One region of the Flavisolibacter tropicus genome, then DNA from elsewhere that is predicted to be linked to it. Evidence: riboswitches for the same ligand, from Rfam matches in the RefSeq annotation. Region 1 holds a riboswitch; the other holds the start of a gene.
What was found. Region 1 has a riboswitch for thiamine pyrophosphate ahead of SY85_RS09235 (VOC family protein). Riboswitches for the same ligand answer to the same signal wherever they lie in the genome.
Positions count from the first base shown of each region.

Region 2: it holds a riboswitch for thiamine pyrophosphate, as region 1 does, so the genes downstream of both, SY85_RS06645 (TonB-dependent receptor) here and SY85_RS09235 (VOC family protein) in region 1, are expected to answer to the same signal.

Region 1 covers NZ_CP011390.1:2,218,454-2,226,446, forward strand. The annotation lists tRNA gene SY85_RS09225 (tRNA-Ala) at 328-401, opposite strand; gene SY85_RS09230 (SDR family oxidoreductase) at 477-1,340, shown strand; TPP riboswitch at 1,442-1,538, shown strand; gene SY85_RS09235 (VOC family protein) at 1,951-2,370, shown strand; gene nudK (GDP-mannose pyrophosphatase NudK) at 2,378-2,956, shown strand; gene SY85_RS09245 (DUF4406 domain-containing protein) at 2,956-3,336, shown strand; gene SY85_RS09250 (AI-2E family transporter) at 3,444-4,664, opposite strand; gene SY85_RS09255 (SMP-30/gluconolactonase/LRE family protein) at 4,721-5,614, opposite strand; gene ligD (DNA ligase D) at 5,637-7,993, opposite strand, start outside.
Region 2 covers NZ_CP011390.1:1,581,109-1,589,101, reverse strand. The annotation lists gene SY85_RS06655 (PASTA domain-containing protein) at 1-860, shown strand, start outside; gene SY85_RS06650 (rhodanese-like domain-containing protein) at 874-1,188, shown strand; gene SY85_RS06645 (TonB-dependent receptor) at 1,226-3,358, opposite strand; TPP riboswitch at 3,411-3,503, opposite strand; gene SY85_RS06640 (head GIN domain-containing protein) at 3,587-4,297, shown strand; gene SY85_RS06635 (response regulator) at 4,954-5,370, shown strand; tRNA gene SY85_RS06630 (tRNA-Met) at 5,436-5,507, opposite strand; gene era (GTPase Era) at 5,570-6,460, shown strand; gene der (ribosome biogenesis GTPase Der) at 6,613-7,926, shown strand.

The DNA.
Region 1 (7,993 bases):
ATGAGAGTTTAGAAAGATTTGAAGCCATTAGTGAGAAACTAAGGAAAGAACTTTCGGATAATAACAGCCATTTAAGCGAGCACCAGCATTATTTAAAAGAAGGGATTAATGCATTAGAACAACTACCCCTATTTTACAAAACAAGTTCTATAGAAGTTAAAAGACAAATTTTTGGTTCGATCTTTTCAGAAAACTTAATTATTGGTAAAGAGAAATGTCGAACCACTAAAATCAATGAAGCACTTTGGCTGATAATGGCTACAGATAAGGATTTAAACAAAAAAGAAACCGGACAACCCTTCAAAAATTTAGAGTTGTCCGGTGAGGTGGAGAATACCGGAGTCGAACCGGTGACCTCTTGCATGCCATGCAAGCGCTCTAGCCAGCTGAGCTAATTCCCCGAGCGAGGTGCAAAAATAGGATTTGAAACAATACGGACGGCATAATAATTTCTCTCTTTCCTTAAATTTTTGGTTATGCAGAAAGGTGGAGAAAAAAAGCAGGTAAAACCGGCCCAGAAACAAACTATGCCGGGCTCAGAACAAGAAATGAAACCAAAGCCCAAATCTGAACGCCCCAAGGAACCTCTCAAGTTGGAAGGCAAGGTTGCTCTCATTACCGGTGGCGATAGTGGGATAGGAAAAGCAGTAGCGATCCTTTTTGCCAAGGAGGGCGCTGATGTTGCTATTTCGTACCTCAGCGAGCATAAAGATGCTGAGGAAGTAAAACGCATAATAGAAGAAGACCATGGTCGCAAATGCATACTGATGCCTGGCAATATTCGTAAGGAAGACTTTTGCAAGAAGATTGTAGAAGAAACAGTAAAGAAGCTAGGAAAACTGGATATATTGGTAAATAATGCCGCAACCCAAACAGAACAAAAATCGCTGGAAGATATTTCTACCGAGCAGCTGTATGAGACTTTTGAGACAAACATTTTTGCCATGTTTTGGATCACCAAACAGGCTTTGAAACATTTGAAAAAAGGTGCTTCTATTATTAATACAACTTCCGTTACGGCCTACCGCGGCAGTGGAGGTTTACTGGATTATTCCTCTACTAAAGGAGCAATCGTATCCTTTACACGCAGTCTGTCGGCCAACCTGGTAGAGAAAGGCATTCGTGTAAATGGTGTAGCCCCCGGCCCTATCTGGACGCCATTGATTGTTGGTTCTTTTAATGAAGAGAAAGTCAAAACATTTGGTTCCGATGTACCTATGAAACGCCCCGGCGAAACGGCTGAAGTAGCGCCATGCTATTTGTTCCTGGCCAGTGAAGATGCCTCTTATATGTCAGGACAGGTGCTACATCCTAACGGTGGTGAAATTATTAATGGGTAATAGAACTTTGATTTAAAAGATTTAAAAGATTGAGAGGAAGGATTAAAAAGATAACTTATACGATTAGAAGGGTTGGCATTATTTCTGTTTTTACTACCACTTATAACTCTCTGGGGTGGTTTAGCAATAAACCTGAGATCATACCCATACTACCTGATCTGGGTAATGCCAGCGCAGGGATGAGAGAAAAAGGTTCAGGTATTATTACTTGAACCTTTTACATTATAACTACAAGCAATGTATTTCTGTTTCACTTTCACCTCTTTTTCTTATCAACCTCCTCTACCATATTACAAACACTAATCATTACTACTATACCCATCTATTTGCTTACCCCACTCTTGAGCCTAGGTTTGTTCTGACCAACTCCGTAACGTTACGGAGTTGAGTAAACTTTCGGCAAATAGTAACCAAGCTTTACATAAGACATTTGGAAGGCAAAGGCATGCCTTCCATACACTTTGAGTAGGGTAAGGCATCAACCTTTCTCAAGGAGCACGTACGGCTACATATTTAATAATAAGGAACTGTGAAAATTGTTTATAATCAAACTTGCTGTTGGGAAAAACCACACCTTTAAGCTTGAACCACCAACACTAAAGATTAAAAAATGACTTTAGAGCATGTAGCCATTTGGACAAACCAGTTGGAAGAACTAAAGACTTATTATCAAACCTACTTCAATGGTGTGCCTAATGACAAGTACACCAACGCTACCTCCCAATTTCAGAGTTACTTTCTAACGTTTAAATCTGGCGCGCGTTTGGAATTAATGTCTAAGCCAGATGTACCGGTAAACCGGAATGATACCATTCACCAACAATACCTGGGAATTATTCACCTGGCGTTTGGTGTTAATACTATGGAAGAGGTAGATCTGAAAGCAAAAGAATTGGCAGCAGCCGGCTATCCTATCCTGCGTGGTCCGCGCCGGACGGGTGATGGTTATTATGAGTTTGAAACACTGGACCCCGATAACAACCGCTTAGAGGTAACGACAAAATATATAATGCCTGACGGGCTCAAATAAAAAGAGTATGAAAGACAAAATAAAAAATGTAAAGACAGATGTGCTTTCTGACAACTGGTATAAGTTGGAAAAAGTAACATTTGATTACAAGAAGAATGATGGCAACTGGCAAACACAAAGCCGTGAAGTATATGATAGAGGCAACGGTGCTACCATACTCCTATATAACAAAAAGAAACAAACGGTTGTACTTACCCGCCAGTTTCGTCTTCCAAGCTATCTTAATGGCAACCAGGAAGGCTATTTAATAGAAACCTGTGCCGGCCTGCTGGATGAAGACGATCCTGTAGCCTGCATACGCAGGGAGGCTGAAGAAGAAACCGGTTACCAACTGGAAGAAGTGCATAAAGTGTTTGAGGCCTATATGACGCCGGGGGCAGTTACAGAGATCCTTTATTTTTTTGTAGGTGAATATGCACCCTACATGAAAGTAGCAGAAGGCGGTGGAGTGCCCCACGAGCATGAAGAAATAGAAGTACTGGAAATGCCCTTTCAAAAAGCTTACGACATGATTGCATCTGGCGAGATAAAGGATGCTAAAACAATTATGCTTCTTCAATACGCTAAACTTAATAATCTCTTCTAATGACAACCAAAACTTCGCTTATGATTTTAGTGGCTGGCCCCTATCGCTCTGGCACTAATGACGATCCGCATCTTATTGAAGCCAACGTAAAAAACATGACTGACACAGCGTTGCTGTTGTATCGCAAAGGGCACTTGCCAGTATTGGGCGAATGGTTCGCCTTACCCTTGATAGAAGCGGCTGGTTCAAAACAGATCGGTGATGCTGTTTTCAATGAAATCTTTCATCCTGTAGCTGTACAGCTCATTGATCACTGCGATGGTGTATTACGCATTGGTGGACCATCCTCTGGCGCTGATGAGATGGTAAATACAGGTAAAGCGAAAGGCAAACAGATCTTTTATAGCCTAGAGGAAATACCTGCAGCAGCAACGGTTTAAAAGTTTAAAGTTTAAAGTCTACTATTTAAGGTTATTGTAAGAACTAGTCGACAATTCAATTGTCTGCTTACGATAACCTTAAACTTTACTTCTTAAACAAATAAACATTAAAGCTTTTTGTCGTCATTATCAGTTTTATTGCTTTCATCCGTTTTCTTTCCAGCCTCTTCATTTTCATTAGTTGGCTCTATTTTATTTTGTACTTCCAGTTGTTCCTGAACTTCCTTGCTTTTAGAGCGCAATATGGGAAAAGCCAACGGGCTATGAGCAGGACGTTCATCACCTAACAATACGCCCCACTGTTTCATATTATCCGTACGATCAAAAATGATTTTCATAACGGCTATAACGGGCAGAGAAAGAAACATACCCGATACGCCAGCCACTGCGCCTGCTACTATAACACCTACGATAGTGGCCAGTGCATTTATTTTCACCTTAGATCCAACAATACGCGGCATCAAAATATTATTGTCGAGAAACTGTACAAAAGCAATAGTACCCAAGACAGCAAAGATGGGCCAGATCTCTTGGGAAGAAGTAAGCGTTAGTAAAACACCAATGATATTTCCAATTAAAGCACCTATATAGGGTATAAGGTTTAGAAAAGCAAAGATGACTCCGATAAGAATGGCATGTTTAATACCAATAAAGAATAGTATACCTCCAAGCAAAACTGTGATATAGGTAATCTGAATGGCCAACCCAACTAAATAACTCTTGATGATCGTTTGGCTCTCACGCACTGCTTCTTCAACCTTCTCATGTGATTGTTTAGGAAACCAGAGGAATACAAAACGCAACAGCAGGTTTCGATAAAAGAGCATCAAAAAAATATAGATCGGCAACAACGCCACAAATACAAACACCGATGTTATAGAACCAAAAGCACCTGAAACCATTCCACCGGCATAGTTCATCAACTTGTCACTTTGCTCATTGATTATTTGAACTTGTTTAGCCGTCGTATAATTGGTCTTAGAACTGATCCAAGCACTGATCGAATTCAGATGAGCCGTTACATTTTGCTTAATTACAGGAAAGTCGTTTACCAAGCTACTGATCTGTGCTGAAAAAAACCATACAAGTGCAGCCATTACTATAATAAGTAACAACAACGTCAAAAGGATTGAAAACACCTCTGGTAGCTTCTTCCTATGAAAAAAGCGGAATACAGGCAGCAGCATGATAGCCAGGAAAAAGGCCATTAGCAGCGGCATGATAATGTCTTTACCCACAAGAATAATTGCGAATAAATAATAAATACCTACCAACTCAATAGCGCGCCTTACTGTTACCGGCAATTTTGCATACTGTTCTTGTATCATGGTATAAATATAATCTCTCTAACGGCTCAATAAAACTGAGCCTTGCGAACGCTACATTAGCGGGACTTTAAAAGTTGGCGAATCAGGAAGATGTTTTGACGGGCAGTAATAAGAAGATCGTTTCCTTCAGCCCCACCCCAACAGGCATTGGCTGGGATAGTAGGCAACTCTATTTTCCCCAACCGGTTACCTTCACGATCTAAAATAAGAATTCCTTCTTTGCTGCATAAATAAAGATTTCCATTAGGATCGCATTTTATACCATCACTGTTTTCTTGGGCTGCAATCTTTAAGAACTTCCAACTATGCGCATCAAATGCTAGTACTAGTTTTTCAAATGGCTTATTGGAGCAACAATACAGCACATCTTGATTGGGGGACAAACAAACGCCATTGGGATAATGCAGGTTATCTTCTATCAAAACCACTTCTCCATTGCGCCAGACATAAACCCCAGCCAATGGCTGAAATGAAGCCGGCACTAGCTTTTGATCTTTTAATCCATACGGAGGATCAGTAAAGAAAACGGTTCCATCATTATGCGCCACAATATCATTCGGGCTGTTAAAGCGTTTGTCATTATACGATGCAATTAAGGGCTGCACCTCTTTACCATCATATCTACCTATAGCACCATTGCCGTGCTGACACACCAGCAGGTTACCTTCCCTATCATAAGTCAAACCATTCGAGCCAATTTGCTCTGAAAGAAAAGAAGTATCCAGCAACGTACACCCACTAGCTACTATATATTTTTGTTTAGGCTGATCGGGTGACACTTTATAAATTGAGTTTAAAGGAATATCACTGAATAAATAATAGCCTTCCGTATTCCACACTGGCCCTTCAGAAAACGAACAGCTATCATCCAGCAGTTCTATTTCAAAGGCTGTATTTATAAAGTCCGTTAGTTCTGGTCTATAAATGGTCAATGCTGGATGTGTGGCCACTTTAAATGTTTTTGTTATTATGTTACAGAATCGTAATCAATTGCTGGATCACTTTTTCCAAGTTAATACCTCTTCCTAAAACTGGCTTAAATAAATCACCTTCAGCCTTCACCCTTTCATAAATATTTTTGATAGTATAGTCAGTAGGTGCAAGTCCTTTTTTTACTTCATCCCAATGTAAGGGGGTAGAAACAGAAGCCCCCTGCCTAGGACGGATAGAGTATGGGGCAGCAGCTGTTTGCGTTTCCTTATTTTGCAGAAAATCCAGATACACTTTTTCTTTGCGCTTAGCAGGACTGCGCTCCATGCTGGTACTATTGGGCATCTCCTGTTGCACTAATTTACAGATCAATTCTGCCAACTGCTTGCTTTGGTCAAAATCATACTTTGCGCCCAATGGAATATAAATATGCATACCTGTGGCGCCCGATGTTTTACAATAGCCTTTTGCGCCACTTGCATCCAGAATCTTCTTAATTACCTGTGCCACTTCAATTACCGTATTAAAACTTACGCCTTCAGGATCCAGGTCAATGAGACACCAATCTGGATACTGCCAGCTATTAACTCTGGAATGCCAAGGATTCATTTCAATACAGCCCAAATTAGCCATATAGATCAGCGACGCTTCGTTTGTACATACCAGGTATTCTACATTAGTCTTAGTAGACTCGCTATAGTCTGTATAGGTTTCCAACCATTGAGGCTGCTTACCTTTCATATCTTTTTGAAAGAAATTCGGAGCCCCAATACCGTTAGGATGACGATTTAACGAGTGGGGCCGGTCTAGCAAAAAAGGCAAGATATATGGCGCCATTCGCAGGTAATGATTAATTGAGTCGATCTTTTGAAAACCTTCATTTGGCCAATAGATCTTATCTAAATTGGTTAATGATAAGTCTATTTTATTTATTGTTACTGTTTGGTTAGCGCCATTCTCAAGCTGTAATTGCAAGCCAGATATTTTCTTAGAATTTTTAGATAAAGAAGACTTCTTTTTAGTCGTCCTTTTAACAGGTGTCTTGGTTTCCTTTTTTCCAGCCGCTTTTTTTACTATAGTGCTTCGCTTTTCTTCTTTTTCTACACGGACATCTTTAGCCTTCTTATCTGTACGCAGTCCCATAAAAATGGGATGCCGGGCAATATGTTCTTTGGTCCACTCAGTAAACTTGATCTCACAAACCAATTGCGGTTTTACCCAAGTGGCAGGCATATTAGTCTTAGGCACTTTTTTAAATGGGCTTTTATTCGTTACCAAGGGCTGTAAGCGGTCATAGATCTCTTTCAGGCTTTTGGTATTAAAACCGCTGCCTGTATGGCCTACATACACGAATTCATCATCTTCGTATACACCAAGCAGTAAGGCTCCAAAGAACTTACGGGTTTTGCGTGGCACTGTAAATCCTGCAATTACGACCTCTTGTCTTTTATTCACTTTAATCTTCAACCAATCAGCTGTACGTTTTCCTGCTTCATAAATACTATCGGCGCGCTTAGCCATTATCCCTTCTAATCCTTGTTTCAAAGCCGCTTTATAAAAAGCACTTCCATTCCCAATTACATGATCGCTATAGCGCAAAATCAAATCTTTTGGAGGTATTAACTCGCACAAGATCTTTTTACGTTCTATTAAAGGCAGCCGCGTAAGATCATATCCATTGAGCCAGAGAATATCGAATACATAAAACTGCAATTGCACCGGCGCATTTTGCCAGTTTTGTAAAAGCTGAAAGTTTGCTAATCCATTTTTATCAATAGCCACGATCTCTCCATCAAACACAGCGTTTATCCCTAATTCTTTCAATGCCGCTGTTACCGGCGCATACTTATCGGTAAAAGGCTTATTATTTCTTGAGATTAACTTCACTTTAGTATTATTCAAATACGCTAAAGCTCTATAACCGTCCCATTTGATTTCATATAGCCATTGGGGATCACTAAAAGGTTCATCCACCAAAGTAGCAAATGCAGGTTTTATATTAGCAGGCATTGGTTGTGCCTGAATGAGATCTTTATACGATTTTAATAGTGGAGATAGTACCCCAGCTCTCTTCGTTAGGCTTATCTTCTTTGCACCGGCAGCTGTCTTCACCGCAGTAATAGCTTTCTTTGCCCCCTTCTGTTGAGTGGCATTTTGTTCTTTGGGGTGATTCAGTTTTACGCCTTTTTTCGCTGCTATATCGGCCAATGTTTTTCCTGACTTCACCGAAGCCTCTTGCGCTGTAACATCATCATCAGTAGCATATTCGTCTTTACTCTTTATTAATAACCAAGCCTTCTCCTCTCCTTTTCTCATCCTTCTCAACGTGTACACACCGTTCAATTTCTTTCCATAAAGAATGAATTTCAGGCTACCCATCTCTAGCTCCTTCAACAGAA
Region 2 (7,993 bases), 640 kb from region 1:
TGAATCGAATAATTAAAAAATACATCACCGGGAAACCACTTTGGTATAATATATTGATAGGTCTTACCCTGGTTTTTCTTCTAGGTTTAATCTTTTCTCTATCACTCAATTGGATTACCCAGCATGGGGTTGCTCGTAATGTACCTTCTGTAACTGGTAAAAAAATTGATGAGGTGCGTGATCTGCTAGAAGATCAGGGCTTTCAGGTTGTTATACAGGATTCAGTATATTATGACTCACTTCCTCCTTCTGTTGTTATCAAGCAGATACCTGAGCCTGATGCGGTGGTAAAGGTCAATCGTACTGTATATGTAACAATTAACAGAACAGTTCCCCCAGATGTAGAAATGCCTAACCTGGTTGGATACAGCTTCCGAAATGCAGAGCTGGTTCTGGCCAATATGGGCTTGCGTTTAGGCGATACGACGTTCCGTCCGGATTTTGCCAAGAATTCTGTATTGGAACAACTATATGATGGGAAAACCATTGGAGCAGGCACTAAGATAAAAGTGGGTAGCTCTATTTCCCTGGTGCTAGGTACTGGTATTGGAAATGAAGAAATGGCGGTGCCTCGTTTGCTAGGTTTGACCTATGAGGAAGCAAAGATCTTATTAGAGTCGCAAGGACTAATTTTGGGAGTTGCGCTTCCTGACCCTGATGTGAAGGATACAGCTAATGCATTTGTTTATAGACAAAGCCCAAACACTCGGGACGACAAAGGACGCCAGTTCCGTATTCGTCCTGGGCAAATGATGGATATCTGGTTAAGTGCACAAAAACCTAATGTGGACTCTCTTGAGAAATCTATGAGAGCTCCGAGTGTAAACCCTGATGGCCAGAAAACAGAAAATGATTTTTAAAGTATAGCTAATTATGAAAGAAATTTCGGTTGAAGAGTTGAAACAAAGGCTTGATAATGGTGAAAAGATCAATCTGATTGATTGCCGCGAGCCACATGAATATGAGGAAGCAAACCTGGGTGGAAAGTTGGTGCCCTTAGGTAAGATTCAAACTATGCAGATAGAAGATATTGAGGATTTGAAAGATGAGGAAGTAATTATTCATTGCAGAAGTGGCAAACGTAGTATGATGGCCTGTTTGATTTTAGAGCAAATGGGATTTACAAACACCAATAATGTTACAGGTGGTATATTAGCCTGGCAAGAAAAATTTGGTGTACAACAATAATTAAAAACCCCGCTTTAGCGGGGTTTTTAATTATTGTTTATAGCTTGATATTTAAACCTATGGTCCAATTGGTGCCAGCCATTGGGAAGTAATAGTTCTCTGTGGTCAGCGCATTGTTATAATAATAACTGAACGTATAGCCATTTGGCTCATACAGCGTATTGAAGATATTGTTAAGTTGAAATATCAACTTAGAGCCCTTTAACCATTTTTTCTGAAACGTATAATTGGCCCTAATATCTTGTGTATAATAAGCATCCAGTTTGCGCTGCTCGTTTTCTGTATTATCTAAGTACTGTTTGCCTACATATTTTCCTATTAACTGAAGCTCTGTGTTCTTTACCGGGGTAAAGGTTAAAATGCCACTACTAATTGCACTAGGAGAAAAAGCAATTGTCGTTTCGTTATACATGTTTTGCTTTTGTGTTCCGTCGTCATAGTTGTCGATATATTCCTCGAAGTTTTTAAGCTTATTCTTGCTGAGGGTAAGGTTGGCAGCCGCCTGTAACCAAGGAGTAATACGGGTTGCACCTTGTAATTCAATTCCAGCTCTATAGCTGTCTTTAATGTTGGTGCGGGTATAGGAACCTACATCATTTATTTTACCAGTAAGAACTAGCTGGTTGTCGTAACGCATGTAATATAAAGTGGCTCCCCAATTGTACGCCTTCTCATTCTTTTCAATACCCAACTCCAAGTCATGCAAACGCTCGGCTAAAGGTTGTTGTGCAACACCCGCTTCAAAGTCATCCCTGTTTGGCTCTTTATTGGCAACGCCATATGAGGTGTACAACAGCCAGTTGTTGCGATTATAACTAATGCCTGCTTTAGGGTTTAAAAAATTATAGAATTGCTTAACACCTAGGGTAGGATTATAGCGAAAGCCTTCAATGTCGTGTGTTACACCTCTCCATTGTAAATCTGTATAAAGTTGCCAGTAAGCTCCTAATTTTTGCTGCCACTTTGCATACACGTTAGCATCACTTTTCTGAGCGTCCAGGTCATACCATTTTTTAATTTCACTTAAGCCTTTTTCAGCCCATATTACTTTTCCATAATGGTTGCCGTCATAATTAGTTATTGCACCACCTAGCGTTAAGGCTGTACCTTCCTTTTCATATTGTAATGAAAAGGTGTTGCCATAATAGTAGTTGTCTAACCATAATTGGCGCACCAGGTCGGAAGAAGTTTCACCACTAGCCGGTACCGGAAGATTATAGTCAGCATAGTTCTCATCTGCTTTGTATTGTTCATAATATCCTTTGCCGCGTACTAAGAACAAGCCAGTGTTGAAAGTGAGGCCTTGCGCCAGTTTGTGATTGAAGAATAATTGATAATGGTCCTGTCTGTAGTTGTCAACTTCATTATCATAGGGTGTGCCTTCTTTTTCCATGCCGGCATAGTTGATCCGTCTATTTACTTTCAAATCCGCTTCAGACACGCCGTTCCAAGCCTGGTATGTTATTTCTTTACCAGAGAAGGTGGTAAAGCGTAAGCCTGTTTTCTCTGTAGTATAGGCAGTAGATAAATAATAGGAACGCAGATCGCTGGTGGCTCTGTCAATATAGCCATCGCTGCTCAGACGTGATAACCGGGCATCTACAGTAAAATGTTTACCTAATAGGCCGCTGTTGTAGAGAACGGTGTTCTTTAGTGTGTTAAAAGAACCATAGCTATTGTTTATTTCAATATTCCGGTTTTTTACAAGATCGTTGGTACTCAGATTGATCGTAGCACCAAAGGCTCCGGCACCATTGGATGATGTGCCCACACCGCGCTGTATTTGAATACTGTTTACAGAAGATAAAAAGTCGGGGAGATCAACAAAGAACGCTCCGCTACTTTCTGCATCGTTAAATGGTACGCCATTAAGGGTTACATTGATACGCGTAGCATCAGTGCCCCTGATACGAATACCTGTATAGCCCACGCCGTTGCCAGCATCCGAATTTACCACTACAGAAGGAGTGTTGTTTAAAATGAACGGTAGGTCTTGCCCCAAATTTTGCTTACGAATCTCTTCTTTTTTGATATTCGTTTTTGTGAAGGGGGCCGTAGCAGAAGCCCTTACGGCTTTTACTTCAACGGGTACAAGGTCGATCGTGTCTGTCTGAGCCTGTGCTGCTAATAATGCACAGGTTGAAATGGTTAATAAAGCAGTCCTTTTCATTTTTTTTAAAATTTAAATGAAAGGGAAATGCAGCCGAAGAGAAGGAGGATAGGTATTTAGAAACAGCCTTCCCTGCGCAGGCATTACCCTGATCAGGTTCTACGGGTATGATCTCAGCCTTTGATGGGCACCCCGGGAATTCAGCCGCAAAGGTATAGAAGAATTTTTCAGAATACCTGTAACTTTTCTGAAGGGCTTACGTTCCATTAATAAATCATTGCATACAATATGAAAAAAATCCTTTTTTCACTGTTTATACTAGCGGGTATAGGTGCTCAGGCGCAAATGACCATAAATGACCCAAATGCAGAAGCGCGTACGGTAGAATCTTTTCATGCTATACAAATCTCCAGTGCTTTTGATGTGGTACTGAGTCAGTCGAATACAGAGGGGCTAGCCGTAAGTGCTAATAATAAAGATGCTATGACTCATATCAAGACAGTGGTCAAAAGCGGCACATTGCATATTTGGTTTGATGATGGCAATAAGTGGTGGTCAAAAAATCCTAAGTTAAAAGCGTATATCTCTGTAAAAGACCTGGATCTGATCAAGGCAAGTGGTGCGGCAGATATAAATATAGAAGGAGTATTGAAAGTGGCGGAGTTAAAACTGGACTTGTCAGGGGCAAGTGACTTAGAAGGGGCCATAACGGTCACCAATGAGTTGTCAATTGACCTGAGTGGAGCTTCTGATATAAACATCTCCGGCTCTGCTGATAAAGTAACTATTGATGCCAATGGCGCCAGTGATGTAAAGGCCTATGAATTTAAAGCCAATACCTGTTCTGTAGAAGCCAGTGGAGCTAGTAGCGTGCGGATTACAGCCGACAAAGAGATGTCTGTTAAACTGAGTGGGGCCAGTAGCCTTTCTTACAAAGGGAATGCTGTTATTAAAGATGTAAAAACTAGTGGCTCCAGTAGCGTTTCAAAAAAATCTTAAGTGACTAAATTTTATAGAAAGGGCTCCAATCGGAGCCCTTTTTTATTGGTTAAATGTGATGCTTTTTGGTATCTATACTATAAAAATTTGCTTATATAAGCCTGTGTAAACCAGCCCAGGTTGTGGCATTAACCTGGCTGAATTCTGACCAACTCCGTAATGTTACGGAGTTGGTCAGAATTCAGCTAAACTTTAGCCTTTAATTGGACATAAAGTATATGCGTTTTAATCAGTAGGTAAGTGGAGTGATTTCTGTTTTTTGCAATAGTTGTTCAAAAAAGCGCTTACATCACTAGGTTAATTGACGTGTTTAGTGCCATTTCAGATAATTGGCAATTGACTGGGGGATAGGCAAATAGAGGGTATTATCTAAAAATAGCATTTGTAATTCTGTAGAAATTAGCGGTTATGGCCATTAGTGACGATTACTCTTTTGAGGAACCTGAAACTGGTTTTTAGTTTCTATTTAAAATTTTTTACAGAACCGTTTTAAGTATATGCTTTTTCAAAATATATAGTTATCTTACTATTGTTTAACCCAGATCCTTATCGTAAAACGTATCCTTCATCCACGTAGTGCAGTTGATTGTGTAGGTAAAACCAGATTGTTCCTTTCAGAGTAGTACTTCTTTTTTTATAAAATAATGTGTTTTGTTATGAGTGAAATGCACCCATATGTTCTAATTGTGGAAGCAGACGAAGACAATCGCTATTTACTCTATACAGCTTTTACGTCTGCGGGTTGGGCAGTTCCATTAAAATTTATGGATTCTGGGGAGCTGGCGTTGAAATACTTGCAGCAGCTTTCGCCTTCTTTTTATCCTTCGTTAATTATCCTTGATATGAATATGCCAGGGCTAAATGGCAATGAGGTACTGGCGCTTATACGCAAAGGAGAGGATATGAAAAATATTCCAATTGTTTTCTATTCTACAGCTATGAAGCCGGTAGTTAGTGAATTGTTAATGGCGCTTGGGGCTGCTGGTTGTTTTGAGATACCTGATGAAATGGATAAAGTGGTGCAACTGGCTAATGAATTTATACAAGAATCAAAGCCTGCCGAACTAGAGTAGATCCTTAGTTGAAAAGCGTTTCAGTTCATAAAAAAAGCCTCAGATGTACTGAGGCTTTTGCTTTGTTGCGAAGGCTGGGATCGAACCAGCGACCTTCGGGTTATGAGCCCGACGAGCTACCGCTGCTCTACTTCGCGATGTGGAGTGCAAATATAGAGCGTTCATCAATTTCCACCAAACAATTTTTAATCAATTAAATTTGCCGAATAGTTTTTATAACGTGAAGGCAGGTTTTGTTAACATATTCGGAAAACCGAATGCAGGGAAGAGCACTTTGCTTAATGCCCTCATTGGTGAAAAGCTAGCTATTGTATCCTCAAAGGTGCAAACTACGCGTCATCGTATTAAAGGATTCTTAACGACTGATCAGTATCAAATTATTTTCTCTGATACACCAGGCATTATTGAGCCCAAATACAAATTGCATGAAAGAATGATGGGAGCTGTAAAAAGCGCCCTGGAAGACGCCGATGTGGCCATGCTGTTAGTTGATATAAATGATAACTGGGAAGAGTGTGACGCTGTTTTTTCTTCACTGCGATTAAAAGTCGGGTCTATTGTCGTTTTGAATAAAATAGATACGGCAGACAAAGAAAAGATAGAGGCTGCAAAGGCATTCTTTAGTTCGAAAAGTTATTGTAAAAAGTTGGTTACCATTTCAGCTTTAGCGCAGAATAATTTGCAAGAATTATTAGATGCTATTGTTTCTCTATTGCCGGAAGGCGATCCTTTTTATGCGGAAGACGAGCTAACCGATTTATCTGAGCGCTTTTTTGTAGGTGAAATCGTGAGGGAAAAAATCTTTGAACTATTTGAAGAGGAGATTCCCTATCAAACAACAGTATTAGTACATGAGTTCAAGCACAAGTCTACCTTGATCAAAATAGGTGCGAATATTATAGTGCAGCGGGAAACACAAAAGTCAATTATTATTGGTGAAGGTGGGAAGATGATCAAGAAGATAGGCAGTGATGCCCGGAAGGATATAGAAAAGTTTCTTGGGCAAAAGGTTTTCTTGGAGTTGTTTGTAAAAGTGCGCCCTAAATGGAGAGAAAATGATTTGTTCTTGAAAGAGTATGGATATAGTTAAAAGAATGGTTAATTGAAATCAGTCAAGTTGTTTGTGAAAAGGTACCGCTGCTTTTTTAAAACGAATCAGTAAAAAATAACATCGTATACGCGATATATAAAAGAGGATTTGGAATCATAAACTCAAATCCGAAATCTTAAATCTGAAATCGAATGGGTTTTACAGTAGCCATAGTTGGCCGACCAAATGTAGGGAAGAGTACGTTTTTTAACCGTTTGCTGGAGCAGCGGAAAGCCATTGTGGAAGATACTCCCGGTGTAACACGCGACCGGCAATATGGTATTGCAGAATGGAATGGAAAAACATTCAACGTTATTGATACTGGCGGTTTTGTGCCGCACAGTGAAGATGTATTTGAAAGAGAAATTCGTAAGCAAGTAACAATAGCTGTAGAAGAAGCAAATGCCATTGTGTTTATGGCAGATGCTGCAACAGGCATTACCGACTTGGATGATGCTATGGCAGATATATTGCGCCGTTCTACAAAGCCTGTATTTCTAGTTGTAAACAAGGTTGATAACAATGAACGCATGTTGGAGGCTACCGAGTTTTATAGCTTGGGCTTTGATCAGGTGTACTTTGTATCATCTATTAGTGGTAGTGGCACTGGGGAGATATTAGATGCTATAACAGATTTGATGAAAGAAGATGATGAGGCTATTTCTGAGGAGGAAAAAGGATTGCCCAAGTTTGCCATCATTGGTCAGCCGAATGTAGGTAAATCATCGTTGTTAAATGCATTGATAGGGCAGGAACGTACCATTGTAAGTGATATTGCAGGAACAACACGCGATACCATTCATACACGATATAATCTTTTCCAAAAAGATTTTGTTCTTATTGATACTGCTGGTTTGCGTCGTAAAGCAAAAGTGCATGAGGATTTAGAGTTTTACTCTGTAATACGAGCTATAAAAGCACTGGATGAAGCAGATGTTTGTATGATTGTATTAGACGCTGAAAAAGGTATTACAGCGCAGGATCTGAACATTTTTAGTTTAGCAGCACGCAAGGGTAAAGGTGTTGTGGTATTGGTAAATAAGTGGGATCTGATGGAAAAAGAAACCAATACAGCCCGTGATTATGAAAAAACATTAAAACAGAAATTAGCACCGTTTACCGATGTGCCAGTTCTGTTTATTTCAGCAAAAGAAAAGACCCGAATCTTCAAAGCCATTGAGATAGCGTTGGATGTTTATGAGAATCGCCAACGTAAGGTTGCCACCTCCAAACTAAACGATGTGATGCTGAAAGCTATTGAGGCTAATCATCCACCAGTTGTAAGAGGTGCGCCAGTACGTATTAAATATGTTACTCAATTACCTACTGTAGTACCCTCATTTGCCTTCTTCTGTAATTTTCCAGAAGATATCAAAACTCCTTATCGTAATTACCTTGAAAATCAGTTGCGCGAGAACTTTGATTTTACAGGTGTGCCGGTACGTATTTTCTTTAGAAAAAAGTAAAATACTTAGTGTGGGAAAAAAGTTGAGCTTAGCATTTGGTTATTTCCACCAGACTGTTACCTTTGCG